Regions from separate parts of the Nocardia lasii genome, predicted to be linked through region 1. Evidence: riboswitches for the same ligand, from Rfam matches in the RefSeq annotation. Region 1 holds a riboswitch; each other region holds the start of a gene.
What was found. Region 1 has a riboswitch for S-adenosylmethionine ahead of ACFP3H_RS00885 (bifunctional o-acetylhomoserine/o-acetylserine sulfhydrylase). Riboswitches for the same ligand answer to the same signal wherever they lie in the genome.

Region 1 (6,962 bases):
GGATGGTGCCGTTGGGCGAGCGCCACATCTTCTTGAGGCCGAACTCTTTCACCCGCGCTTCGTCGGGGGTGATGGTGGCGCATTTGACGCCGACGCCGTATTTCTTGATCGCGTTGGCCGCGTCGACGGTGACCTGGTCGTCCGTCTTGTCGCGGTACTCGATACCGAGGTCGTAGTACTCGAGGTTCACGTCGAGATAGGGATGGATCAGCTTGTCCTTGATGAACTGCCAGATGATCCGGGTCATCTCGTCGCCGTCGAGTTCTACGACGGTGCCTTCAACCTTGATCTTGGACATGGATCTTCGTGTCCTCCTCGGTGGGTGCCCTTATTGCACGGCCAGGCGAACACGCTTGTGAGCGGACCCCAGCTATTCCATCAAACCGTATATGCCCCGCGGTGGTTGCGGGACGTGTGGTGCAAACATGACGAGCGTACTGCTAGTGGTCTCCTCACCGCGAGGGGAGGGCGAACTGTGCGATGCGCGCGCGAGGCGACCCACCACGGACCGGAGTTCCAGCCTACCCAGGACGCGAGCGGGGCCCCGCGCGGCCGAGTCGGCGGCGCGGGGCCCATCGGTCGTCCTCACACCGCGACCGGCACCGCCGCGGCGTGTTCGTCGCCCTCGATGAGGTTTTCCGGCTTGTCCCGGATCATCACGGCGATGACCACCGCGGCGACCGCGAAGAAACCCGCGCCGATGTAGAAGGCCACGTCGTAGCTGTGGATCGAGGCGCGTTCTAGCAGGTGGTCGACGGTGGGGTTGTCGCTGACGTAGTTCTTCGCGGCCTGCACCGACAGCGTGGTGAGCAGGGCGGTGCCGACCGCGCCGCCGATCTGCTGGGCGGCGTTGAGCAGCGCGCTGGCCACCCCGGAGTCCTCGTCGGCGACCTGGTGCAGCGCCACGGCCTGCATCCCGACGAACAGCGGGCCCATGCCGAGCGCGATCAGCAGCTGCGGGCCGAGCACGCTGGCCGCGTATCCGTCGCCGTAGCCCAGTTGCGCCAGCCAGACCAGCCCGACCACGCCGAGCAGCGAGCCGACCACCATGAGCGGGCGCGGCCCGAAGCGGGGCATCAGGGTGCTGGTGATCGCCGCCGCGATCCCGATCCCGATCGGGAACGGCAGGAACGCGATGCCCGCCTTCAGCGGCGAGTAACCGAGGGTGATCTGGTAGTAGAAGCTGAGGAACAGGAACATCGCGAACATCGCGATCGGGATCAGCAGCGCCGCGATGAGCGCGCCGCCGCGATTGATCTCGCCCGGAATGCGCAGGGGCAGCAGCGGATTCGATGACCGCGCTTCGATGATCACGAACGCGACGAGCAGCGCGAACCCGGCGCCGAGCAGTGCGAGGGTGCTCGCGGCCAGCCAGCCGTGTTCGGCGGCGCGACTGAATCCGTAGACGATCGCGACCAGGCCGAAGGTCACCGTGACCGCGCCGGGCAGGTCGTAGCCACCGGTGCGCGGCGCCGGGATGTCGCGCACGATCACCGCCACCGCGCCGAGCACGGCGATCAGCGCGATCGGGGTGTTCATCAGCAGCGTCCACCGCCACGAGGCGAACTCGGTGAGCGCCCCGCCCACGATCAACCCGAACGCGATCCCCCCGGCGGTGATGCCGGCGAACACCGCGAACGCGCGCGCCCGTTCGTGCACGTCGGTGAAGATCACCGACAGCAGCGACAGGGCCGCGGGGGCGAGCAGCGCCGCGAACGCGCCCTGCAGGCCGCGTCCGACGAACAGCTGCGGCCCGGTCTGGGCGAGCCCGGCCAGTGCGGAGGCGGCCGCGAAACCGATCAGACCGATCAGGAAGATCCGGCGCCGGCCCAGGTAGTCGGCCATGCGGCCGCCGAGCAGCAACAGCCCGCCGAAGATCAGCGTGTAGGCGGTGATCGCCCACTGCTTGTCGCCCTCGCTGATGCCCAGATCGCGCTGGGCGTAGGGCAGGGCGATGGTGATCACGGTGGCGTCGAGCACCACCATCAACTGCGCCGCCGAGAGCACGAGCAGCGCCCACCAGCGAGTCGAACTCTGTTGGGAATCACCATGTTTCGTTTCCAGCTCGGTGTCGGTCACCGGTACTCCTCATCCGTCGATCAGCGTCGACTCATCCTGGCACCGCAAGACAATTGGCGTCAAGAGAAAAATGTCTGACTGCGCCAATTGGCTGGTTGGGACAGACAAATCGGACGGGCCGGTAGACTGACCCGCATGCTGGACTCGACCCCTCCGATCAGCGCCGACCGGACCGCCGAACCGGCCCCCGCGGCGCCACTGGGCCTGCGCGAACGCAAGAAACTCCAGACCAGGGCGGCCATCGTCACGGTCGGCCTCGACCTGTGCGAATCCCAGGGCTTCGACGCGACGACGGTCGAGCAGATCGCCGCGGGCGCCGACGTGTCCCCGCGCACCGTGAACCGGTACTTCGCGCTCAAGGAAGACATCGTGCTCGCCCCGATCGACGACTTCGGGACCTCGGTCGCCGAGGCGCTGCGCGGGTGGCCGCCGGGCAACGACCTGCAGGCCCTGTGCGGGGCCTACCTCGAGACGATCCAGGCCGAGGCGGGCGCCGACGGGGTGCGCTTCCTACGCCAGTTCCTGCAGATGCAGCGGATCATGCGCGCGAGTCAGGCGGTGAACGCGCGCGCGCTGGAATACGCCGAGAAGAAGAACGTGGCGGTGTGCGCGCAACTCGCCGAGCGCCTCGGCACCACGCCCGACGATTTCATGGTCAAGCTGGTGGCCGGGATCTGGCAGATGATGTGCCACATCTCGATGGCCGACACCGAGGCCGCGCTGGCCGAGGCGACCCCCGAAGCCGCCGTGCGAACGACCCGGCACGCGGTGCTGCGCGCCTATCACGGCCTGCGCCACGCCTGCGGCGCACCGGTGGACGACACACCCGGATTCGGCCTCGACGAGTGATCTCGGCGAGAAAATCCGGGGGAAGTTTCCGCGCGCGGGGAATGTCCGGTTAACATGACGGCAAGGTCATGAGTACCAGCGCCAAGCCCCGGCTCGCTGGTCGGCAACCCTCCAGCTGCGGTGGGGTGCTCCGGGTGATGACCGGGCTCTCGAAAGTCGAGAGCAAGCGCGCCCCGCAGGAGGACCCCATGTGTTGTTGTTCGTCGATCCGACCCATCTGACGAAATACCCCCGACGCACAAAACTGGAGTACTGACATGTCCGACTCTGTCCTGCCCGAGAACTGGTCCTTCGAGACCAAGCAGGTCCACGCCGGCCAGTCCCCCGACGCGAGCACCAACGCGCGGGCACTGCCGATCTACCAGACGACGTCCTATGTCTTCCGCGACACCGATCACGCCGCCGCGCTGTTCGGTCTCGCCGAGCCGGGCAACATCTACACCCGCATCATGAACCCCACCCAGGACGCGGTCGAGCAGCGGGTCGCCGCGCTCGAGGGCGGCGTCGCGGCGCTGCTGCTGGCCTCGGGCCAGGCCGCCGAGACCTACGCGATCCTGAACCTGGCCAGTGCGGGCGACCACATCGTGTCCAGCCCGCACCTCTACGGCGGCACCTACAACCTGTTCCACTACTCGCTGCCCAAGCTCGGCATCGAGGTCTCCTTCGTCGAGGATCCCGACGATCTGGCGCAGTGGCAGGCCGCCATCCGCCCGAACACCAAGGCGTTTTTCGGCGAGACCATCGCCAACCCGAGCAGCGCGGTGTTCGACATCCCCGGCGTGGCCGGTGTCGCGCACGAGAACGGCCTCCCGCTCATCGTCGACAACACCGTCGCCACCCCCTACCTGATCCAGCCGCTGGCCCACGGCGCCGACATCGTCGTGCACTCGGCCACCAAGTACCTCGGCGGCCACGGTGCGGCCGTGGCCGGGGTGATCGTCGACGGCGGCACCTTCGACTGGACCGTGCGCGACGCCGACGGCAAGCCCCGCTTCCCCGGTTTCACCGAGCCCGACCCCAGCTACAACGGGGTGGTGTTCGCCGATCTCGGCGCGCCCGCGTTCGCGCTCAAGGCCCGCGTGCAGCTGCTGCGCGACCTCGGCGCGGCCGTCTCGCCGTTCAACGCGTTCCTCATCGCCCAGGGCATCGAGACCCTGAGCCTGCGGGTGGAACGCCACGTCAGCAATGCCGAGGCCGTGGCGAAGTTCGTGGCCGAGCAGCCCGGCGTCGACGCGGTGCACTACGCGGGCCTCGAGTCCTCGCCGTGGCACGCGCGGGCCAAGGAGCTGGCGCCCAAGGGCGCGGGCGCGATCGTCTCGTTCGAGCTGGCCGGCGGGGTCGACGCGGGCAAGAAGTTCGTGGACGCGCTCAGCCTGCACAGCCATGTCGCTAACATCGGTGATGTGCGTTCCCTCGTGATTCACCCGGCGTCGACCACGCACTCGCAGTTGACGCCCGAAGAGCAGCTGGCCGCGGGCGTGAAGCCCGGTCTGGTCCGGCTCGCGGTGGGCATCGAGGGCATCGACGACATCCTGGCCGATCTGCGGGCCGGTTTCGCGGCGGCGACCACGTGACCGTGAGCACCGAATCGCCGATCGCCCGACCCGAGACCGGATTGGCCCTGTTGCCGCCGCCGGACGGTCGGGCCGGCGTGGTCGCCATCGGGGAGGTGGCGCTCGAGAACGGCGCCGTCATCCCCGATGTGCGACTGACGGTGCAACGGTGGGGTGAGCTCTCGCCCACGTTGGACAATGTGGTGCTCGTCGAACACGCGCTCACCGGCGACTCGCATGTCGTCGGTGGGCCCGACGGGGCACCCGGTTGGTGGGAGGGCATGGTCGGGCCCGGCGCGCCGATCGACACCGACGAGTGGTGTGTGATCGCCACGAACGTGCTCGGCGGCTGCAAGGGCAGCACCGGACCGTCCTCCCCCGCGCCCGACGGAAAGCCGTGGGGCGCACGGTTTCCTGATCTGACCATCCGCGATCAGGTCACGGCCGAAGCCCAACTGTTCGACGTGCTCGGCATCGAGCGCCTCGGCGCCGTGGTCGGCGGGTCGATGGGCGGCATGCGGGTGCTCGAGTGGATCATCGGGCAGCCCGACCGGGTCTCGGCGGCGCTGGTACTGGCCGTCGGCGCCCGCGCCACCGCCGATCAGATCGGCACCCAGACCACCCAGATGGCCGTGATCACCGCCGACCCCGACTGGCAGGGCGGCGACTATCACGGCACCGGACGCGCGCCGATGACCGGCATGGGCCTGGCACGGCGCATCGCGCACCTGACCTACCGCACCGAGAGCGAGCTCGACCACCGCTTCGCCAACCGCGCCCAGGGTGACGAGAACCCGTGGGCCGGTGGACGTTACGCGGTGCAGAGCTACCTCGAGCATCAGGCCGACAAGCTGGTCCAACGCTTCGACCCGGCCACCTACGTGCTGCTCAGCGAGGCGATGAACCGCCACGACGTGGGGCGCGGACGTGGCGGGGTGGCGGCCGCGCTGGCCTCGACGCCGGTGCCGGTCGTGGTGGGCGGGGTCGACTCGGATCGGTTGTACCCCTTGCACTCTCAGGCCGAACTGGCTCAGGGGCTGCCCGGGTGCGCGGGTCTCGAGATCGTGCACTCGCGCGACGGCCACGACGGGTTCCTCACCGAGGCCGCGGCGGTGTCGAAGTTGCTCACCGAGACGATGCGGCTGGCGCGGGAGAATCGCTGACCGGCGCGGTCGTGATCGAGCGGACGTAGGTCTCGAGCCGTTCGCGCGGGTACGCGTCCGGCTCGTTGACCGCGAGTCGGCCGCGCAGTGGCCGGTTTCTCAGTTGACGCCGAGGGTGTTGATGGTGGCCGCCAGGAAGACGATGGAGCTGCCGAGGGCGGCCAAGGCGGCCACGTCGAACGGGCGGCTGCGCACGGCGAGCAGACCCACCTGCACGGTCGGCAGGCACAGGCGGAACGCGGCGGCCACCAGGGCGGCGCTGCCGAAGATCAGCGCGCCACGGCGCCAGCGATCCCACGCCACGAAGCCGACCGCGATCACGATCAGGGCGGTGACCACGGTCATCGGCAGGTGACTGCGCAGATACTGCTCCCCCGCGCTCAACCGCGCGACCCGATGCCTGCCGGTCGGGTACTTGTCGGTCGCCTTGTTCACGATGCCGATTGTTCCAGACCGACCGGCTTCGCGGGGGCGGGGCCCAGTACCCTGCTGCGAGTGTTCAACGTGATGTTCCACGAGCCGGTAATTCCCCCGAATACCGGCAACGCGATCCGCCTCGTCGCGGGCACCGGGTGCGCGTTGCACCTGATCGAACCGCTCGGCTTCGACCTGTCCGAATCGAAACTGCGGCGCGCGGGTCTGGACTACCACGACCTGGCCTCGGTGACCGTGCACCCGAACCTCGACGCCGCGTGGGAAAGCCTCGGTGAGCAGCGGGTTTTCGCGTTCACCACCTCGGCTACGACCCGCTACACCGATATCGCCTACCGGCCCGGCGATATTCTGCTGTTCGGCACCGAGCCCACCGGGTTACCGCCCGAGGTGCTGGCCGATCCGCATATCACCGAGCAGGTGCGGGTGCCGATGTTGCCGGGGCGGCGGTCGATGAATCTGTCGAACACCGCCGCTGTGGCGGTGTACGAGGCGTGGCGGCAGCTCGGGTTTCCCGACGGGGTGTAGTCCGCGAACTCACATGTCGATGTCGAAGCGCTTGAAGCGGGAGGTGGCGCCCGCTTCCAGGCGGACCGCCGATTTCGCGACGCCGAAGTGCTGGGCGAGCAGTTCGATGGCGGCCTTGTTCGCCTTGCCCTCCACGGCCGGGGCGCGGACGTAGAGGGTGAGGGTGCCGTCCTCGGCGATGTCGACCAGGGGGCCTTTACGGCTGTTCGGTTTGATCGTCGCCCGCACGGTCGGCACCGGGGGTCTCCTTCTCGGGCGAGGTGGTTTCGGGTGCGGTCGTGCCGGGTGCGGGGGTGGATGTCGCGGGGGCCGGTGTCTCGACTTCGGACTCGGCGGGTGTGGCGGTGGCTGCGGTGGC
Region 2 (6,962 bases), on a different contig from region 1:
ATTCGCCTCGACGATGGTGCGATTACGCCACTGCGGGCGCTCGAGGAAACCGGGCAGCTGGCCTTGGCGCTGCACGCGCACCACGTCGGCACCGAGATCGGCCAGCAGCAGCGCGGCGTGCGGTCCCGGCCCGATCCCGGCCAACTCGATGACCTTGACGCCCGCCAGCGGGCCCTGCTTGGTGGTGGACTCCGTGCTCACGCGGTGACCTCTGTTCGTCGTCGAACGGTATTGACAACATGACAATAGCGCTGGGGTGGCGGCTCGGGTAGGGCATGGGCGAGAATTCGCACGAGCGCGACTCGGCGCGGCAACGGGAGGACCCGGTAGTGAGCGTGTGGGGTGAGGTCCTGGTCGGCCTCGTCATTCTGGTCGGCATCACCGGCGTGATCGTGCCGATTCTGCCGGGGGTGATCCTCATTTTCGCGGCGATCGCGGTCTGGGCGTTCCTGACCGGGGGAGCCACGGCCTGGACGGTGTTCACCATCGCGACCGTGGCGCTGGTGCTCTCCGGCGTCGTCAAATACACCTGGCCGGGCAAGCGGATGCGCGAAGCGGGCGTGTCGAACCGGGCGCTGCTGATCGGCGCGATCTTCGGCATCGTCGGCTTCTTCGTCATCCCGATCGTCGGGCTGTTCATCGGGTTCGTGCTCGGCGTCTACCTGGCCGAGCTGTACCGCCTGAAGACCAACGACTTGGCTTGGCCCGCAACAGTGCACGCGCTCAAAGGGGTCGGCCTGTCGATGCTGGTCGAACTGTTCGGCGCGCTGGTCGCCGCCGGCGTGTGGCTCACCGGCGCGATCCTGACCTGACTCAGCGCTCGATGACCGGCAGCGGACGGGTCTGGTCGTCGGCGCCGGGCAGTTCGTTGCGCGGGATCGGGATGGTCGGATTGTCGGCGCGCGGCGGCGGCGCGGGTTCGACCCGACGCACCGGCGGCAGGCGGTAGAACTCGCGCGCGTTGTCCTCGAGCACCGCGTGCAGATCCGCGCCGACGACCTGGCAGATCAGGTCGATATCGCGGTCCTCGAACGGGCGGCCCGCGCGGGTGCCGGGCAGGTCGCTGCCGAACATCAGCGCCCCCGGATTCACCGTGTGGATCCGGCGCAGCGTCTCGGCCACATCCATCTCCACCCGGCCGAACCCGGTCGCCTTCACCTTGGCGCCCCGATCCACCAGGTCGAGCAGGTAGGGCAAGCCCTCCTGCGACATGCCGAGATGGTCGATCGAGATCGACGGCAGCTTCGAGATCACCGGCTGCAACGACGCCAGCATCTGCCCGTCGATGTAGAGCTCCACATGCCAGCCCGCCAGTTCGTTGGCGCGCAGGGCCTGCAGGGTCATCTCGGTGATGTCGGCGGCGGCCCGCTTGAGATTGAACCGCAACGCCCGCACCCCCGCCCGGTCGAGGGCGAGGATCTCGTCGTCGGTGGCATCGGGGGCGAGCCGGGTGACCCCGACCCACCCGTCCCCGAGCGCGGCCAGCGCTGCTGTCAGATACGACTGGTCGGCGCCTTGGAAAGACGCGCTGACCACAGCGCCGCCGCGAACATCGAAGTGCCCCATCCGCTTTCGATAGTCATCGATCACGTAGGGCTCGGGCAGATAGCCTTCGTTCTCGATCAGCGGAAACCGCGGATCGATGATGTGGACGTGGGCATCGAACACCGTTACAGAATGCCCTATCTCGATGGTGGCGGCAGCTCAGGCCTTGTTCGGCTCGGACGCGCGGAGCATGTCCTCGCGCTCGACGACCTTCACGCGCTCACGGCCCTCGGGCTCGCCCAGGGCGCGCTCGTGGGCGTCGAGGCGGTACCAGCCCGCCCAGGTGGTGAACGGGATGCCCTTGTCCTCGAGGAACTCGGTGACGGCGTCCAGCTCCGGCTTGGGCGCGGGGGCGAAGCCCTTGGCGTCGTCGAGCAGGCAGGCGATGGTCTCGTTGGCGTCGCCCTTGGTGTGGCCGATCAGGCCGACCGGGCCGCGCTTGATCCAGCCGGTCACGTAGGTGGCGGGCATGAAGCGGGCCTCGCCCTCGGCGGTGTCGTCGGCGATCACGCGACCGGCCTCGTTGGGCACGGTGCCCGCCTGATCGTCGAACGGCAGCTGGGTGACGTTCTGCGAGAGGTAGCCCACGGCGCGGTACACGGCCTGGATGTCCCAGTCGGTGAAGTTGCCGGTCCCCTTGACGTTGCCGGTGCCGTCGAGCTGGGTGCGCTCGGTGCGCAGGCCGACGACCTTGCCGTCCTCACCGAGCACCTCGGCGGGCGACTCGAAGAAGTGCAGGAACAGCTTGTGCGGGCGATCGCCGTGGTCGCGAATGGCCCACTGCTCCAAGGTGTTGGCGACCATGTCGACCTGCTTGGAGTTGCGGCGCGCGGCCTCGGAGCCCTCGTCGTAGTCGATGTCCTCGGGGTTGACGATGACCTCGATGGTCGGCGAGTGGTCCAGTTCGCGCAGCTCGAGCGGGGTGAACTTGGCCTGGGCGGGACCGCGGCGGCCGAACACGTGGACCTCGAGGGCCTTGTTGCCCTTGAGTCCCTCGTAGACGTTCGGCGGGATCTCGGTCGGCAGCAGTTCGTCGCCGGTCTTGGCCAGCACGCGCGCCACGTCCAGGGCGACGTTGCCGACACCGAGCACCGCGACCTTCTCGGCCTCGAGGGGCCAGCTACGCGGCACGTCCGGGTGGCCGTCGTACCAGGACACGAAGTCGGCGGCACCGTAGGAACCGTCGAGTTCGATGCCGGGGATGCCGAGGGCGCGGTCGGCGTTGGCGCCGGTGGAGAAGATGACCGCGTCGTAGAACTGACGCAGATCGTCGAGGGTGATGTCGGTGCCGTAGTCGATGTTGCCGAGCAGGCGCACCTGGTCCTTGTCGAGGACCTTGTGCAGGGCGGTGATGATGCCCTTGATGCGCGGGTGATCGGGGGCGACGCCGTAGCGGATCAGACCGAAGGGCGCGGGCATGCGCTCGTAGAGGTCGATGCTCACGTCGGCATCGGACTTCATCAACGCGTCGGCGGCGTAGATACCGGCCGGTCCCGCACCCACGATCGCGATGCGAAGCGGGCGAGTCGCTGCACTCTGTTCGGTCATCTTTACGCGCACCCTTTGGTCGAGAACTGATTTGACGGCGTCGACTTAGCTTAGGCTAAGTCGACTCACCGGCTTACTGGCAGCTGCCATCCACCGCAATCCTGGCGATTCTATCTGCGGTGTTGTCGCTACCCGGCGCGCGGTCGGAGCTGCCCGCTCGGGTCTGTCAGGATTACAGCATGAACGAGGAGCAAACAGGTTCGGATGACAAACCCATCGTGGTGGATCAGACCGACAAGCGTTCCATCGTCCCGTTCGTCGCCGCCGCGGCGGTGGCGATCCTGGTGCTCATCGGCATCGTGGCGGGCGGACTGCTCGCCCCCGCTGAGAAAAATGTCACAGAGGCCGACCGACTCGCGGCCGCCGTCACCAACTATATCGACGCCCGCTCCCGCAGCGACCTGCGTCCGCCCACCGGCGTCGCCTGCCCCGGCTTCGACGAGGAGAAATCCGGCCTCGCCGAGCGCCTCGGCGGCCCGAAATCCACCGTCACGATCGACGGCAGGGGCTTCACCGACGCCACCGTCAACGGCGACCGCGCCAAAATCGACGCCACCATCGACGTCAACGGCACCGACACCACCGACACCTGGAAACTGACCAGGGTCGACGGCGCGTGGCTGGTCTGCGATTTCTGAATCGTTTGACACGGTGACCGGTGGCGAGGCAATCTCAGATCGCAAGGTCATGAGTGCCAGCGACAAGCCCCGGCTCGCTGGTCGGCAACCCTCCTCCGCGGTGGGGTGCTCCGGGTGACGACCTGGCCGTGTGTTCCGGAGTTCCGGCACGGCAAGAGCGGGTTCACGCAGGAGGATCGACATGACATACGCCGGCGATATCACCCCTGAGAAGGCGTGGGAGCTGCTCACCGAGCACCCCGGCGCCGTGCTGGTCGACGTGCGCACCGAGGGCGAGTGGGCCGCCATCGGCATCCCCGACACCAGCTCGATCGACCGCCCCGCCCATTTCATCGAATGGGTCGACGGCACCGGCACCCGCAATCCCGCCTTCGACGCGCAGCTCGAGCGGGCCCTGGCGGGCCGCCCCGACGACGCCCCCGTGGTGTTCCTGTGTCGCTCCGGTCAGCGCTCCATCGGCGCCGCGACCGTGGCGACCGCCGCCGGTTTCGCCCCGTCCTACAACGTGCTCGACGGTTTCGAGGGTGGCCCCGACGCGTTCGGTCGGCGTGGCAGCGTGGGCTGGCGCGCGGTCGGCCTGCCGTGGCGTCAGGCATAAGGAGAAAAGCATGATCACCGGTGGTTCGTTCGACAAGCCACTGCCCGAGGGCGTCGGCCCCGCCACGCTCGGCGTGCGCGGCGGGCTGCGCCGTTCCGGCTTCGAGGAGACCTCCGAGGCGCTGTACCTGACCTCGGGTTTCGTCTACGAGAGCGCCGAGGCCGCCGAAGCCTCCTTCACCGGCGAGGTCGAGCACTTCGTCTACTCCCGCTACGGCAATCCCACCGTCGCCATGTTCGAGGAGCGCATCCGCCTGCTCGACGGCGCCGAGGCCGCTTTCGCCACCGCCTCCGGCATGTCCGCGGTGTTCACCGCGCTGGGCGCGCTGCTGCAGGCGGGCGACCGGCTCGTCGCCGCGCGCAGCCTGTTCGGTTCGTGCTTCGTGGTGTGCAACGAGATCCTGCCGCGCTGGGGCATCGAAACCGTCTTCGTCGACGGTGACGACCTCGAGCAGTGGGAGCAGGCCCTGTCCGTGCCCACCAAGGCGGTCTTCTTCGAAACCCCCGCCAACCCCATGCAGACCCTCGTCGACGTCCGCAAGGTCTCCGAGCTGGCTCACGCCGCGGGCGCGAAAGTGGTGCTGGACAACGTCTTCGCCACCCCGCTGCTGCAACGCGGCTTCGAACTCGGCGCCGACGTGGTCGTCTACTCGGGCACCAAGCACATCGACGGCCAGGGCCGCGTGCTCGGCGGCGCCATCCTCGGCGCCCAGGACTACATCGACGGCCCCGTCAAGAACCTGATGCGCCACACCGGCCCCGCCCTGAGCCCCTTCAACGCCTGGACCCTGCTCAAGGGCCTGGAAACCATGCCGTTGCGCGTGCGCCACTCCACCGAGTCGGCCCTGCGGGTCGCCCAGTTCCTGGAGTCCAACAAGTCGGTCAACTGGGTGAAATACCCCTTCCTGGAATCACATCCGCAACACGCCCTCGCCACCGAGCAGATGTCGGGCGGCGGCACCGTCGTCACCTTCGAACTCGCGGGCGACGACGGCAAGAAACGTGCCTTCGAGGTCCTCAACCGCCTGCGCATCATCGACATCTCCAACAACCTCGGCGACGCCAAAACCCTCATCACCCACCCCGCCACCACCACCCACCGAGCCATGGGCCCCGAAGGCCGAGCCTCCATCGGCCTCTCCGACGGCGTAGTCCGCATCTCGGTCGGCCTGGAAGACCTAGAGGACCTCCTCGGCGACCTCGACCACGCCCTGAGCTAGCACCCACCGAAATCAGCCCGTCGAGAAGCCGAACTCGACGGGCTGTTTCGCGTCCGCTGCCCCTCCCAACTGACCGGCGCCACGCCCAGGCTCAGGTTCGTAGACGAGCAGATCTGTTCGCCCACAAGGAATTACACTGCCGATATGACTGCCGGGGGAGTCCAACGACCTGCCACGTTCTACTACCCCTCGGTGGCATATGCCTGGTTGATGCTCGCGGCATTCGTTATGTTCGCGGGGATCGGTTTCTGCATGGTGCTGGCCGGCGACGAAGCGTACGTGACACGCATCGTGGGCGTGGCAGGCCTGCTGTTCTGTGCCTTCGGCACCGTGTTCATCGCGAGCCGGTTGATCTGGCGCAAGCCGGAATTGGTGGTGACCTACGACGGCCTCTACTTCCGACAGTTCGGCTGGATCGGCTGGGACGAGGTTGCCCACGCCGACATCTGGATCACCCGTACTCGGGGCCCGATAGAGCACCGAAACCTCCGCGTCGTCCTGCGTGATCCCACCGCGTTCTTCGCGCGAAGTTCACTGTGGGTGCGGACGATGCACAGGCTCAACCGCGGATTCACGCCCGACTGCGTCGTCCTGTCGAGCGTCCTACTCGGCGCGCCCAGCGAACAGGCCCTAGCGGCAATGCGCCACTACCACCCAACCTTGCCTATTCGGCAGTAGCGGGGGAGGAAGTCGGCTGCGGCAGATCGACCAGTCGACCAGCGGAAGATCAACCATCTGCGGGCGGTTGACCGATCAACAAGCGCGTCCGGACGCACGCGTGACGACGGGCTGAGGGTTGGATGACTCTCTCCGACAGATTGATTCGTACACGCCATACTGACGTTCGCTGAAGTCTTCTCGCACGGAGTGGCAGAAGCCATATGCATGCCGGTTCGTGTTGACGAATCTCGGGGGGGGGGCTTACCCTTCGTCTGTTGCGCACGGGAGGGGACGCATGAATCGCCTGTTCAGGCCCGGATACGTCGCCATCGTCCCAGTGCTGTTCGGGACAGTTACGTTGCTCGGGTGCGGTGCGGCCACCGAGGGCGGCTCAGCCTCGACCACCACGCTTTCCGTCAACGGGATCGAGCTCGCCGAAGAAGTACCATCCGGCTTCGACCCATGTACGGATATCCCCTCCCAGATACTCACAGAGGAGAGACTGGGCTCGAAGAGGCCGGATCTGACCGAAGCGCCGGGTGGAGTGCGCTGGCAGGGCTGCGACTGGGTCTATCTCGGCGGTGGTGGTTACGCGATGAGCGTTCGGATCACGAACCTGACTGTCGCGATGGTCCGAGATCGCAACCTGCCGGACTCGGGCGAACTGACTATCGATGGTCGCGAAGCGATCGTCTGGCGCCAGGAGGCCGGACGAAGCACTAAAGACGTCTGCGACGTCAATGTGGCAGTGCGC
Region 3 (6,962 bases), on a different contig from region 1:
AGGGTGCCCCGGTCGCGGATGGCCTGGGGCACCTGCGCGGCGATCGCGTCGACCTTGGCGACGTGGACACGGTCCTTCTGCTCGGGCGAGAGATCGAAGGTGACATTGCCTGCCTCGACCGTGTTCGCGGCCTCGGGATCGGCGGTGCAGCCGGTGGTCAGCAGGGCTGCCGCCGCGACGATGCCGATCAGGGTGGAGAGCTTCATCAGTGTCGAAACCTGTTCGTGGAAGGGCTGTTCGGAAACGGGTTCAGCGCACGCGCGACAGGAAAGCCTGTGTGCGTGGATGTTCGGGGTGGTCGAGGACGGTGGCGGCGGGGCCCTGTTCGACGATGCGGCCCTCGTCGAGGAACACCACCGTGTCGGCGACCTCACGGGCGAAACCGATCTCGTGGGTGACGATCACCAGGGCGGTGCCGCTGTGCGCGAGATCGCGGATCACCGCGAGCACCTCGCCGACGAGTTCGGGGTCAAGGGCGGAGGTGGGCTCGTCGAACAGGATCAGTCGCGGGCGCAGGGCCAGCGCCCGCGCGATCGCCACGCGCTGCTGCTGGCCGCCGGACAGGCGGCGCGGGTAGGCGTCGACGAAATCGGCGAGGCCGACCCGGGCGAGCAGCTGCTTCGCCTCGGCGACAACCTCCGCCCGGGGCCGACGCTGGGCCGAGACCGGGGCGAGCACCACGTTGTCGAGCACGGTCAGGTGCGGGAACAGATTGAACTGCTGGAACACGAAACCGATCCGGCTGCGCTGGGTCCGCACCGCGTGATCGGGCAGCGGGCGCAGCACGTCGCCGCGCTGCCGGTAGCCGATGAGCTCACCGTCGATGTGCACGGTGCCCGCGTCCTGGGCCTCCAGATGGTTGAGCACCCGTAGCAGGGTGGACTTGCCGGAGCCGGACGGCCCGATCAGCGCCACCACCTCGCCCGCGCGCACGGCCAGGTCGACCCCGCGCAGCACCTCGGTGCCGTGGAAGGACTTGCGGATTCCGCGGGCACGCACCGCTGCGGTCATCGGGTGGCTCCTCGGGGTGCGGCGGCGATCTCGGTCACCTTGGTGCGCACGCGCTGCCACGGTGTCGGCGGCAGCTGACGCTGCGCGCCCTTGGCGTAGTGGCGTTCGATGTAGTACTGGGCGATCGACAGGGCGGTGGTGAGCACGATGTACCAGACCGTGGCCACCATCAGCAGCGGCACCACCCGGCCGTTGCGACCGAAGATCACCTGGACCTGGTAGAACAGCTCGGCGATCGCCATCACCGACACGATCGAGGTGCCCTTGAACAGGCTGATCACCTCGTTGGCCGCGTTGGGCAGGATCGAGCGCATCGCCTGCGGCAACACGATCGTGCGGAACTGACGCCAGCGCGGAATGCCAAGCGCCGCAGCGGCTTCCAGTTGGCCGCCGTCCACCGAGAGCAGACCCGCGCGGATCAGTTCGGCCGAATACGCCGCCTGGTGCAGGGCCAGGCCGATCACCGCGGCGGTGAAACCGCTGATCACGCCGTTGACGCCGAAGTCGAAGAAGGCCGGTCCGAACGGAATACCCACGGACAAGCGGGGATACAGGTAGGCGATGTTGAACCAGAACAGCAGCTGCACGATCAGCGGAATCGACCGGAACGCCCAGATGTAGGTCCAGGCGATCACCCGCAGCACCGGGTTGTCGGAGACCCGCCCGATGGCCAGCAGCGTGCCGAGCGCGAAACCGAGCGCGGTACCCCACAGGGTCAGCTCGATGGTCACCCACAGCGCCGACATCACCGATTTGGCGGTGAAGTACTGGGCGAAGGTGCCCCAGTCCCACCCCGGATTGGTGATCAGGCCGTGCGCGAACTGGGCCACCAGCAGCAGGGCGATGCCCGCGACGACCCAGCGCCACGGGTGCCGGGAACCGGCGATGCGGGGCAGGTTCTCGGCGGCGGTCGCGCGCGGTGGCGGTGCGGGCGCGGTGTCGGCGCCGGTGACGGCGGACGCGGTCATGGGAGTCCTTCGAAAACAGTGGAACGAGGTGCGGTGACCTCCACCCGGCCAGGGCGGGTGCGCGAGCTGGCGGCGCTCAGGCCGGACAGGACATCAGCACGAATATCTCCTCCATCGGTCCCGGCGGAAGCACCCACACCCCGGGACGGGGCGGGTTGCTGCGACGTCGTCGAGCCAGGTCTCTCGGTCGCTCTGGATGGTTGTGCTCGACGGTTGCGGCCCGAGCTGAATCAGCATGTGGCATAGGCGCTACCGCACGCAACGGTAGAAATCAGCGTGAGCCCAGAGGTTGGACGCGGGGGATCGGCGGAGCACAATTGCCCCGATTCGGTGCGGTCAGCGACTCGCGGGCGGGCGAGGGGGACGCTGACGAGAGTGGGTCGAGTCGTGTCCCGGGGGCGGCGGGCCGGGTGGGGGCGAGCGGATTCGGGTCGGTGCGTCGTGGGGGAGCGCGGGGCTGGTCGGCGGGGTCGCTGAAAGGTTGCGACGCGCCGAATCGAGGGTTACTTCACCTGCGTCGAAATTCGGGTGGCGCGCGGTAGCGTCGGCCTTCTCTGCGTCGATGAGGAGTCCGCCGTGTTCGTGTCACGTCGTTCCATCACCCTGACGGCCTGCGCCGCCGCGCTGCTGCTGAGCGCGCCCACCGTCGCGGCCGCCCCGGCACCGCCCGCGGTCACCAGGGACACACCGGCCGTCGCGCCCACCGCCGGGCCCGGTGACCTGCTCACCGCCTACCAGACCGTCGTCGAGACCCTCGAAGCCCTCGGCATCCAGCCGTTCCTGTATCCCACCGCCGCGCTGAACTGCTCCGCCGACGGACCCGGCATCGTCCCCGCCGTCGCGGGCGCGGTCCCCGGCCCGTGGCCCGCCACCGCCCTGCCGCTGCCCGGTCTCGACCTCACCGCCGTGAAATCCGGGCAGACCCTGTTCACCTTCCTGCCCTACGGCATGGCCCCCGACACCGCCGCCACGAATACCGCGGGCATGCAGGTGGCCTGGCTCAACATCAGCAACGGCCGCAGCGGCATGGCCTCGATGGGTCCGATCGGCGACATCGTCGCCGCGATGGTCCCGCCCGAGGTCCCCGTCCAACTCCGCCCGATGGCCGAGGCCGCCATCCGCGACTTCCTCCTGGCCGCCATCCCCGTCGGCGGCGTCCGCGCGGTCCCGGTCGACACCGGCCACGGCACCGTCCTGGCCGCCGTCTTCGGCACCGCCGACAACGCGGGCCGCTCCTGCTTCTTCTTCCCGACCGTCGGCATCATCGACGTCCCCTGATCCGGATGCTCGGTCAGCGGGTCGCGGTCCGGCTCGTGTCGTGGTCGGACGGTGTACCCACCAGCGGGCGCTGCTTCCAACGGAGTCGGCCGGTGCGGTGGCGGTGGTGGGAGCGGGCCCAGAGGGCGAGGTAGTGGGCGGTGGCCAGGGGGTGCGCCAGTGCCGAGGCGAGGTCGGAAGTGGTGGGGGCGCGGTGGGTTTCGATGGTGCGGGCGGTGAGGCGGCTGGTGACGGCGGCCGCGTAGCCGAGCAGGCCGAGGCGGCGGGTGCTGCCCCGGCCGAAGAGGGCGGCCAGCGGGGGCACCCAATACGTCAGGGCGACAACGGTTCCGAGGGCGGCGCCGGTGTCGAGGCGGCCGCCGTAGGCCGACCACAGCCAGCGGGTGTAGCCGTCGGCGAGTTGGGTCGCGTCGGTGTACATCCGGGTGCGGGCGGCCGAGCCCGCGGTGACCAGGGCGGTGTGGTGTCCGGCGCGGCGCAGGGCGCGGGCCAGGTCGAGATCCTCTGTGGCACTGGCCGCTACGGCCGTGTGTCCACCGGCCGCGCGATACGCCTGCGCGTCGACGGCGAGGAACTGGCCGCAGGCCACGGCGGTGGAGGGGCGCAGGCTGCGGTTGGCGGGGCCGATCGGCAGGGTGGAAGCCCACGACCAGGCCAGCAGCGGCTGCATGAGGCGCTCGGCGGGCGAACCGGCGTCCTGGACGGGCCACACCGACACCAGTCCCGCACCGCGCCTACGCAATTCGGTGACCGCCGCCGCGATGGCGTGGGGTGCAAGGCGCACATCGGCGTCGACGAAGACCAGCGCGGGGGTGTCGGCGTGCGCGGCCAGGCGCACACACGCGGCGGCCTTGCCGGTCCAGCCGGGATCGGGGGTGGTGCTGGTCCGCAGCACGGTGAAACGGAGGTCGTCGTCGACGGCGGCCGTGGCGGCCTCGTAGGTGCCGTCGGTCGAGTCGTCGTCGAGGATCAGCACGCGCAGCCGGGGCACGCCGGTCTGGGCGCGCAGGTCGGCGATCAGCGCGGGCAGGCGGTCGGCTTCGTCGCGGGCCGGAACGCACACGGTCACCGGTTCGAGCACGCCGGTCACGCCGCGCGACAGCGCCCGCACGGTGACCAGGTTGTAGGCCGCGGTGACGGCCCCGAGCACGGCCAGGCCGGTGCCCGCCCAGCTCAGGCGGCGGGCCACACCCATCTCAGCGACCAAGGCGGCGGCTGGAGATCTCGCGCCACATCTCCGAGGGGGAGAAACCGCCGCGCGGCGCGTGCGCCGGAGCCGGATTGCGGTCGCGGAACGCCAGACCCGCGATCAACGCCGCCACGGCCAGGGTGATGCCGCCGACGATGCCCGCCCAGCCCGCGAACGAACGGGTGTTGGGGTCGGCGTATTTCACCTCGGCGCGCAGGTTCGACACCTCGCCCGCGGGCAGCTTCCACGACACGGTGTTCTCGCTGTCGGTGGTCTCGCGGGTGCCGTTGGTCTTGGCCACGCGCGCCGGGAACGCCACGGAGAACTGCACATCCGAGCCCTGCGGCGGCAACGATTCCAGGTCCACGCGCCCGTTGAGGCTCACCAGGTCGCCGTTGCGCTGGAACTCCAGGGTGAACATGCCCTGGGTCTGATCCGACAGTCCGCCGAGCTGGCCGACCTCGCCGAAGGACAGGTCGTCGAAGAACACCTGCGTGCCGACGTAGCCGTCCTGGTTGTAGTTCTCCACCCGGATCTTCGACGACAACGAATCCGGCGCCTTCAACTGCGGGCCCTTGTCCTCGGAGTTCTGCGGCACCGCCGCGGCGACGATGCGCCCCGACACCCGGTCGTTGGACGACACCCCCATCGACACCTGCACCCGCAGGCACCCGGTCAGCGCCGGCACCAGCAGGGCCAGCAGGACGGCGACGGCCGCTACGCGCCGCGCGGGCACGGAACGACGCGGCGAAGGAGCGGGCATGTCGGCGACGGGACTCGGCTGCACGGTTGACATCGTGCCAGGCTCAGGCCGCTGAGCCCACACGACGGGCCCACCGGCTCCCGCTCACCCCCGCCGATCAGGACTTTTCGCGTCGAATTCGGCACGGGAAAACGGCGCAAGGCCGCTCCGGGCCCGCATCAGCAACGGAAAACCGAGCACGCCGAGCCCGCAGAAACCCCAGATCGCCGACGCGGGCAGCCCGAGGAACACCGCGTGCGCGAGCGCCGAACCCAGCCAGGTCCACCCGAACACCGCCACCGGCACCGCCACCGACGGATCCCGCGCGGGCGGCAGCACCCGATCGAGCACGGTGAGCAGCACGGCCATGAGCCCGGCCACGAGCGCCCAGCCCAGATAGTTCGTATACGGGATCTGCGGCAGCCCCGGCAGCCCGGCGTCGGTCACCGCCCAGGTCCACTGCCCGTCGGTGACCATCTGCGGATCCAGGAACAGATCCCACCCCACCGCCCCGAGCGCGAACAGCGCCCCGCGGCTCACCGGCGCGGTCGTGAGCAGACTCGCGACGATCCAGATCGGATACAGCCCGCCGGTCCAGGCCAGCGGCACGACCACCGGCACCTCGGCCACGGCCGGGCCGAGCCGGTCGAGCGCGTAGGAGTACGCCCCGAACGGGAACCCGGTGCCGGTCCCGACGATCTCCGAGGCCAGCCCCAACCCCGACACGATGACGAAAAACCCTGCGGCCCACCGCAATCCCCGCGTGGTGGCCGCGTGCGTCAGTGCCGTCACCACGGTCAACACCACCACCGCGACCGTGATCCGATCCCGCGTCACCCCCGCACTCAGCGGATAGGTGATCTGCACCAGCACCAGGGCCAGCGCCGACACCGCCGGAACCGCCCGCCACGGATCCGCCCGAACCCACTGTCGAATTCCCGCGGCGGCCGCCCTGACCCGCCGATCTCCCCTCATCGCGCGGTGAACCGCCATTTACGCTTGTCGCCCAACACCATGCGCGCCGCACTGCGCCCGCTCGCGCCCGAGACACCGCCACCGGGATGGGTGGAGGCCCCCGTCAGGTACAGGCCGGGGGCGCCGGGAACGCGCTGATCCGACAGTTCCGGCAGCGGGCGCCACAGCATCATCTGGTCCAGCGACATCTCCACGTGCATCACATTGCCGCCGCGCAACCCCATCTCGCGTTCCAGATCGACCGGGGTCTGCACGAACCGTTGGCGCACCGACGCGGCGAAACCCGGTGCGTACCTGTCGACTTCGGCGATGATCCGATCCGCCTCGACCTCGGCGTGTGCTGCCCAGTCGCTGCCGTCGGCGAGCTCGTAGGGATGCCACTGCGCCCACAGCGAGAGCTGATGTTCGCCGGGCGGGGCGATGGAGGGGTCGAGCGCGCTGAAACTCATCGCCAGCACCACCGGGCGCGGCGGCAGCGCACCGGCCATGGCGGCGCCGTGGGCGAGGCGCAGCTGCCCGCGATCGGAGACGAGAAACTGCAAACCACGGGCGGATTCGGCGGGGGAGGCGCCGGGATACTCGGGTAACCGGTCGGTTGCCAAGCGCACGACCATGCCGATGCCGGGGCCGACCCGGATACGGCGCTGCCAGTCGTCGAGCACCTCGGGGGCGAAACCGCCGGCCCGCAGCAGGTCGAGGGTCGCCAGGATGTGTGAGCCCGCGACCACGGTGTCGGCGCGCAGCGTCCGGCCCGCCGCGGTCGTCACCTCCCACCCGGCGCCCGCGCGGCGCAGGGAGG
Region 4 (6,962 bases), on a different contig from region 1:
CGACAACAGACAGCCCCCGCCCCTTTCCCCGGCGGGGGCCTTTCTGCGTTACGCGGCGGCGTACAGGTGTACAGAGGTGGACATGAAGATGCTGAGGACATCCCTCGAGATCGACGTGGACGCGCTGGCAGCCGCAGCGGAAGTACTCGGGACGAAGTCGGAGAACGACACCGTCAACGCTGCCCTGCGCGAAGTGAGCGCCCGCCTGGAACGCCTTCGCGCACTGTCGAAGCTGAGTGAGATGGCGGACGCGGGCGACTTCGACGAGTTCCTGGGCAACAAGTCCGCCTACCGCCGATGAACCGATGGAAACCGGGCCCCACTGTGCGGTGACGGCCCGGTGGGTCAGGGGGTGGGGGTCTTGGTGGAGGCGAAAGCCAGGGTGGCGCCGGTTAGGGCGAGGGTGGCGATGGTTAGGGAGACGGTGGGGAAGCCGTGGTGGGCTACCAGGTTGGTTAGTTGGGGGCCTGCGCTGGCGCCGAGGAAGAGGGTGAAGGTGTAGAGGGCGGTGGCGGTGCCTCGGGCGGGGCCCGCGTGGGTGGCGATGGCTTGGACGGCGGCGGGGGCGGCTACCGCGATGGCGGCGACGAAGACGAAAAGCCAGGTGGCGACCCAGATTCCGCCGAGTGGTACGGCGGCGATCGCGGCGGTGGCGCCCGCGACGGTGAGGGCGGTGATCAGGCGTCGTTCGGGGTTGATCGTGGCGAGGCGGGTGGCCAGCAGGGGGATGGCGATCATCGCGGGGATGGCGCTGGCGCGCAGGGCGAGCAGGGCCGCGCTACTGGTGCCGACGCCGTCGGGCGGTGCGAGTTGCACGCCGGTGTAGATCCCGACGAAGGAGCCGAGGATCGCCAGGCAGCTGGCGTAGAGCAGGGCCAATCGTGGGACGCGCAGCAAGGCGGCGAACGCGGTGAAGGCCGAGCCCGCCGAGGCATTCCGATCGGCGCCGGGTTCGAGTACCACGAGCGACACCAGCGCCGAGATCGCGAACGCCACCGCCCCCGCCACGAACACCGCCCGCCACCCGAAGGCGTCGTCGACGAGCTGGGCCAGCACCTGCGCGATCACGCCTGCGCCGAGAAACGAGCTGGTCAGACACGTCAGTGCCAGGACTCGACGCCGCGGTGCGATGCGTTCGGCCAGGTAGGCGAACGCGGCGGGCGCGAAGAAGGAAGCCGTCAGGCCCTGTACCACCCGCGCGGCGAGCCCGGCGCTCAGACTCGGCGCCGCGATCACCACAAGGGTGGACAAGGTTGTCGCCGCCAGGCCCCCGACGATCACCGGGCGACGACCCCACCGGTCCGAGAGCGGGCCGGTGACCAGGAACCCGGCGCCGTAGGCGAGCCCGAACGCAGTCGTTGTCCAGGTGGCCGCGGCGCGGGAGGTGCCCCACTCCGCGGCCAGATCGCCGAGCACCGGCAGCACCACGTAGAGCTGGCCGACGACGAGAATCCCTACGGCACAGATCGTCGCGACTGTTCTCCCCGTCGGCGCCCACCCCCGCTCCGCCGTCTCAGTAGTCGCCGGCGAGCTCACGCGCTCGCTCCTGCGCCGCGGCGAACCCGACCTGCGGGTCCTCGGTGAGCACGGTCGGCGCGAGCCGCAGTTCCGCGACGTCCTTCACGCCGACGAAGCGCAGCCAGTCGTGCACGTAGGGGGTGGCGTAGTCGCTGCCGAACTCGATCGGCACGCCCGGCTGGTGCACGCCCGCGGTGAACACGGTGACCGCGCGCTTGCCCTCGAGCAGGCCGCTGTAGCCGAGTTCGGGGTCGAAACCGAACGCCCAGCCGGGCTGGGTGACGATGTCGATGTACTGCTTGAGGATGTAGGGCAGCCCGTGGTTCCAGATCGGCAGGTTGAGCACGTAGAGGTCGGCGGCGGCGAACCGGTCGAACACCGCGCGCGCCCGCTCCCAGGCGGCGACCTGTTCGGGGGTCTGCTCGGAGCCGGTGAACACCGCCAGTTTGGCGGCGGCGGCGTGCGTGCCGAAGTCGGGTAGGCCCGCCTCGAACAGGTCGAGGGTGTCGACCGTCAGATCGTGATCCTTCGTCGCGAGCGCTTCGATGAAAGTCGTTGCGATAGAGCGGGATTGGCTGAGTTCGCCACGTGCGGAAGCATTGATGTGCAGCAGAGTGGTCATGGACTAGAAGTACCGATCGGGGCCGTCGACGACAATGATTTGTCGCATCCTGCGCCGATCACCGCACCCGCCGCGACCGCGTTCTTTTGTCTCGAGCTGATCCCAACGACGTACGCGCGGATTGTCGCAGCTAGCCCGGTATCCGACTGCCCCGCAACCACATCGGGTACCCGGGGCACTGCCGAATCCGCTGCTACATTTCGCCCCACGGTCACGAGTATCAGCAGTTTCGAGCCCCGGCTCGCTGATCGGCAACCCTCGCTTGCGGTGGGGTGCCCCGGGTGACGACCAGGCGATATCGATCAGGTATCGCAAGCGCTGTATCCAAGAAGGAAAAACCAGCAATGAGCAAGTTCTCTCTCGGCTCGCGCCGTCGTGTCAAGATCGTGGCGGGCGCGCTGGCCGCGCTCACCGTGGCGGCCGCGGTGGTCGGGTGCAGTGATTCCGGCAGTGGCGAATCCGCTGACGGCCCGGTGTATTTCGGTGTCTCGGGTCCGAAGACCGGGCCCTCGGCCGAGTACGGTCGCCTGTGGCAGCAGGGCTTCGATCTGGCCTTGGAGGAGGTCAACGCGGCCGGTGGCATCAACGGGCGCAAGGTCGAGCTGAAGTGGGAGGACTCCCAGTCCGACCCCAAGCAGACCGTCCCGATCGCCACCAAGTTCGTCGACGACAAGTCCATCATCGCCGAGCTGGGCGATTTCTCCTCGCCCGCCTCGATCGCGGCCTCGCCGATCTACAACCGCGGCAAGCTCGTCCAGTACGGCTTCACCAACTCCGCGGTGGACTTCACCAAGGGCGGCGAGTACTCGTGGAGCCCCTCGATCACCCTGGATGTGTTCCAGGAGCGCAATGCCGAGTGGGTGTCGAAGAAGGCCAAGAAGGTCTCGGTCGTCTACCTCGAAACCGACTGGGGCAAGCAGGCTTTCACCTTCTTCGAGAAGTTCGCCAAGGAGAAGGGCGTGGAGATCGTCTACTCCTCGCCGATCCTGCCCGACTCCACCGATGTGAAGCCGATCCTGATCAAGGGCCGCGAGGCCAACCCCGAGGCGTTCGTGCACCTGGGCTACGGCCCCGACGGCGCGCTGGTGGTCAAGCAGCTGCGTGACGTGGGCTTCTCCGGTCAGTTCTTCGGTGGCCAGAACACCCCGCAGTTCATCTCGCTGGCCGGTGCGGCTGCCGAGGGCGACATCGTCAACGGCATCTTCAGCCCCTCGGACCCCGACCCCAAGGTCCAGGACTTCGTCACCAAGTTCCGTAAGAAGTTCAACACCGATCCCGGCGACTTCAACGTCTACGCCTACGACGCGATCAATGTGCTCGTCCAGGCCGCGAAGAAGGGCGGCGCGACGCGCGAGGGCATCCTCGAGGGACTGAAGACCGAGACCCAGTTCACCGGAATCGGTTTGGGCACTTTCGCTTTCCATCAGGAGACGCGTCGCCCCAAGGGCGTGTCCCCGCGCGAGCTGGTGCTGAAGGAAGGCAAGTTCGTGCCGACCGGCAACCGCTGATGTTCGACACGCTCATCGCAGGTGTGGTCCACGGCAACGCGTACGCGCTGCTTGCCGTGGGCATCACCCTCATCTTCGGCGTCACCAACGTCATCAACTTCGCGCACGGCGCGGTGTTCGCCCTCGGTTCCATTCTCGGCTGGTGGCTGATCGCCGAGCAGGGCTTCCCGCTGTGGCTGACCATCGTGCTGGTGGTCGCGGCCACCGCCATCGTCGGCATCCTCATCGACCTGCTGGCGGTGCATCCGCTGCGCAAGGCACCGGCCATCGCGGCGCTGTTGGCGACGGTGGCGGCCGGGTTGATCATCGAGAACCTGACCCAGATCGTCTTCGGTCCCGACACCCGACCGTTCCCGCAGGTGTTGCCCACCAACAACTTCCAGCTCGGCGGCGTCCGCTTCGGCACCTCCGATCTGGTGATGTTCGCGATCACCCTCGTGGTGATGGTCGGGCTGGCCGGGTTCCTGCGGTTCAGCCGCTACGGCCTGGCCATCCGCGCCACCGCCCAGGACCCGGACGCGGCCGCGCAGATGGGCATCGGGGTCGCCCGAATCAAGTTGCTCGCCTTCGCGATCGCGTCGGGCCTCGGCGGACTGGCGGGCATCTTCGTCGGCATCTACAACTCCAATATCTCCCCGCACAGCGGCACGCTGGCCGGCCTGACCGGGTTCGTCGCGGCCACCATCGGTGGTCTCGGGTCGATCCCGGGCGCGGTGATCGGCGGGTTCGCGCTCGGCATCATCGAAGCCTTCGGCATCTACACCTTCGGCGACGGCTACCGCGACCTGATCACCTTCGGCGTGCTGGTGGCCTTCCTGGTGCTGCGGCCCGGCGGCCTGCTGGCCAAGGCCCCCGCGATCAGCGCCGAACCGCTCACCGGGACCTTCCTCGGGATCGGGCGGCAGTTGCGGGTGCGGTGGTGGCACGCGGTCATCGTGTTCGCTCTCGCCGCGATCGTGGTGCCGCTGGTGGCCAACAATTACGCCATCGTGGTCGGCACCCAGATCCTGGCGTATGCCATCGTCGCGGTGTCGATGACGCTGGTGGCGGGCTCGGCCGGGCAGTTGGTGATCGGGCAGGCCGGTCCGATCGCGATCGGCGCCTACGCCTCGGCCATCCTCACGGTGAACCACGACTGGCCGTTCCTGGCCGCCGCGCTCGCCGGCGGGGTGCTGGCGGCGGTGATCTCCTCGGTGCTGGCCGCGCCGCTGTGGAACCTCAACGGGCACTATGTCGCCATCGCCACGCTCGGGATCGGCATCGTGATCGTGGCGGTGATCCGCAACTGGGAATCGCTCACGCGCGGTTCGTACGGCATCTTCGGCATTCCGGTGCCGAGCATCTTCGGCCACGAGTTCACCGAGAACACCGAGGTGTACCTGCTCGACCTGCTGTTCCTGGCGATCACCCTCGCGGTGGTGGTCGGGGTGCAGCGCTCGCGCCTCGGCACGGCCTTGCGCGCGGTCGGCGCCGACGAGGTGGCCGCGCGGTCCTCCGGTATCCCGGTGCGCGACTACAAGGCGCTGGCCTTCGCGATCAGCGCCCTGTTCTCCGGGATCGCCGGCGCGCTGCTGGCCCACCAGTACAGCTACATCGATCCGACCGTGTTCAACCTGCCCATGTCCCTGCTGATCATCACCATCCTCGTGCTCGGCGGGACGGGTTCGCCCTACGGTGCCGTGCTGGGCGCGGTGGTCCTGATCGGCGTTCCCGAGGCGCTGCGGCTGGCACCGGAGGCCCGCATCCTGCTCTACGGCGTGGTGCTGCTGCTGATCATCCGGTTCCGTCCGCAGGGCGTGTTGGTGAGGAGTGAACGTGTCCGAGTCGTTGCTTGATCCGGTGCTGGCCGTGCGGGGGCTGCGCAAGTCCTTCGGTGGGGTGCACGCGGTCGACGGTGTCGAATTCAGCGTGGCACCAGGGGAATTCGTGTCGATCATCGGACCCAACGGGTCCGGCAAGACGACGACGGTGAATCTCATCTCGGGCCTGCTCCGCCCCGATGCGGGCACGGTCGAGGTCGCGGGTCAGCGACTGCGGTCGGGTTCGCAGGAGGCCGCGGCGGGGGCGGGGATCGCGCGCACGTTCCAGAACGGGCGCGTGTTCGGCAGTCTCACGGTGCGTGAGAACGTCGAGATCGGCTTGCACACGACCCTCACCACCGGTCGGCCGTGGCAGTCGCTGGCGAGATTCCCGCTACTTCGCTGGCTGCCCTTGCTGGCCGAAACCGCGCTGGCACTGGTGCCCACCCCGGCCGTGCGGGCCGAGCGTCGCGCCACCGACGCGCTGGTCGACACCCAGTTGGCGCGGTTCTCCGAGCGACTGGCCCCGCGCGCCGAGAACAACGCCTACACCCTGTCCTACGCCAACCGCCGCCGCACCGAGATCGCCAGGGCCCTGGCCCTTCGCCCCACGGTGCTGCTGCTCGACGAACCCGCCGCGGGCATGAACCAGACCGAAACCGCCGAGGTCGGCCAACAACTCGCCGAACTCAAAGCGGCCGGGCAGACCATCGTGCTCGTCGAACACAAGCTGGAACTGGTCAACGCGCTCTCGGATCGGGTGCTCGTGCTCGACGAGGGCCGCGTCATCGCCGAGGGCACCCCCGAACAGATCCAGAACGACGAACGCGTCATCGAGGCGTATCTCGGCCGACGCCGCGCGCGCACCCGCGTCGGTGACGCGGTGGCCGAGACCGGAACAGAGAAGGTGACCGTCGGTGCCGATTGACGAAAAGTCCACTCCCATCCTCGAATTCGATGCGGTCACCGTGCATTACGGCCCGTCGAAAGCCCTGGACAAGGTCTCGCTCACGGTCCGCCCCGGCGAGATCGTCTCGCTGCTCGGCGGCAACGCCTCCGGCAAGTCGACCACCATGAAAACCGCCCTCGGCCTGCTGCGCCCCACCTCGGGCGCGGTGCGGATCGACGGGGTCGACGTGAGCTCCACCTCGCCGGCGACCAGGATCGAAGCCGGGCTGGCCTCGGTTCCCGAAGCGCGCCGGGTGTTTCCGGCGATGACGGTGGAGGAGAACCTGATCGTCGGCGCCTACATCCGTAGGGAACGGCGCTCGGTGCAGCTCGCGCGGGCCAACGAGCTCTACGAGCACTTCCCGCGCCTGCGCGAACGTCGCACCCAGCAGGCGGGCACCCTGTCCGGCGGCGAACAGCAGATGCTCGCCTTCGCCAGGGCGCTGATGAGCAAACCGCGCCTGATCTGCATGGACGAGCCGACCATGGGCCTGTCGCCGCTGTTCGTGGACCGGGTGCTCGACGAAATCGCCCGGCTCAACACCGAATTGGGGCTGGCGATCCTGA

Region 2: it holds a riboswitch for S-adenosylmethionine, as region 1 does, so the genes downstream of both, ACFP3H_RS20565 (rhodanese-like domain-containing protein) here and ACFP3H_RS00885 (bifunctional o-acetylhomoserine/o-acetylserine sulfhydrylase) in region 1, are expected to answer to the same signal.
Region 3: it holds a riboswitch for S-adenosylmethionine, as region 1 does, so the genes downstream of both, ACFP3H_RS13045 (amino acid ABC transporter permease) here and ACFP3H_RS00885 (bifunctional o-acetylhomoserine/o-acetylserine sulfhydrylase) in region 1, are expected to answer to the same signal.
Region 4: it holds a riboswitch for S-adenosylmethionine, as region 1 does, so the genes downstream of both, ACFP3H_RS21080 (ABC transporter substrate-binding protein) here and ACFP3H_RS00885 (bifunctional o-acetylhomoserine/o-acetylserine sulfhydrylase) in region 1, are expected to answer to the same signal.

Annotation. Positions count from the first base shown of each region.
Region 1 covers NZ_JBHSQN010000001.1:169,825-176,786, forward strand. Annotated here, with positions in the region: gene ACFP3H_RS00870 (NADP-dependent isocitrate dehydrogenase) at 1-298, opposite strand, end outside; gene ACFP3H_RS00875 (MFS transporter) at 586-2,079, opposite strand; gene ACFP3H_RS00880 (TetR family transcriptional regulator) at 2,215-2,928, shown strand; SAM riboswitch class IV at 2,993-3,103, shown strand; gene ACFP3H_RS00885 (bifunctional o-acetylhomoserine/o-acetylserine sulfhydrylase) at 3,186-4,502, shown strand; gene metX (homoserine O-acetyltransferase MetX) at 4,499-5,644, shown strand; gene ACFP3H_RS00895 (DUF3017 domain-containing protein) at 5,744-5,989, opposite strand; gene ACFP3H_RS00900 (tRNA (cytidine(34)-2'-O)-methyltransferase) at 6,140-6,604, shown strand; gene ACFP3H_RS00905 (DUF167 domain-containing protein) at 6,614-6,841, opposite strand; gene ACFP3H_RS00910 (DUF4349 domain-containing protein) at 6,801-6,962, opposite strand, start outside.
Region 2 covers NZ_JBHSQN010000014.1:5,587-12,548, forward strand. Annotated here, with positions in the region: gene ACFP3H_RS20540 (CaiB/BaiF CoA transferase family protein) at 1-201, opposite strand, end outside; gene ACFP3H_RS20545 (DUF456 domain-containing protein) at 330-812, shown strand; gene ACFP3H_RS20550 (amidohydrolase family protein) at 814-1,668, opposite strand; gene ACFP3H_RS20555 (FAD-dependent oxidoreductase) at 1,705-3,093, opposite strand; gene ACFP3H_RS20560 (Rv0361 family membrane protein) at 3,273-3,731, shown strand; SAM riboswitch class IV at 3,777-3,895, shown strand; gene ACFP3H_RS20565 (rhodanese-like domain-containing protein) at 3,913-4,329, shown strand; gene ACFP3H_RS20570 (O-succinylhomoserine sulfhydrylase) at 4,340-5,548, shown strand; gene ACFP3H_RS20575 (STM3941 family protein) at 5,741-6,226, shown strand; gene ACFP3H_RS20580 (DUF3558 domain-containing protein) at 6,504-6,962, shown strand, end outside.
Region 3 covers NZ_JBHSQN010000008.1:85,297-92,258, reverse strand. Annotated here, with positions in the region: gene ACFP3H_RS13055 (transporter substrate-binding domain-containing protein) at 1-206, opposite strand, end outside; gene ACFP3H_RS13050 (amino acid ABC transporter ATP-binding protein) at 250-1,011, opposite strand; gene ACFP3H_RS13045 (amino acid ABC transporter permease) at 1,008-1,979, opposite strand; SAM riboswitch class I at 2,088-2,182, opposite strand; gene ACFP3H_RS13040 (hypothetical protein) at 2,556-3,257, shown strand; gene ACFP3H_RS13035 (glycosyltransferase family 2 protein) at 3,271-4,452, opposite strand; gene ACFP3H_RS13030 (DUF3153 domain-containing protein) at 4,454-5,209, opposite strand; gene ACFP3H_RS13025 (carotenoid biosynthesis protein) at 5,294-6,079, opposite strand; gene ACFP3H_RS13020 (phytoene desaturase family protein) at 6,160-6,962, opposite strand, start outside.
Region 4 covers NZ_JBHSQN010000014.1:108,697-115,658, forward strand. Annotated here, with positions in the region: gene ACFP3H_RS21065 (DUF2191 domain-containing protein) at 89-301, shown strand; gene ACFP3H_RS21070 (MFS transporter) at 346-1,536, opposite strand; gene ACFP3H_RS21075 (FMN-dependent NADH-azoreductase) at 1,514-2,140, opposite strand; SAM riboswitch class IV at 2,350-2,464, shown strand; gene ACFP3H_RS21080 (ABC transporter substrate-binding protein) at 2,485-3,648, shown strand; gene ACFP3H_RS21085 (ABC transporter permease) at 3,648-5,483, shown strand; gene ACFP3H_RS21090 (ABC transporter ATP-binding protein) at 5,464-6,375, shown strand; gene ACFP3H_RS21095 (ABC transporter ATP-binding protein) at 6,365-6,962, shown strand, end outside.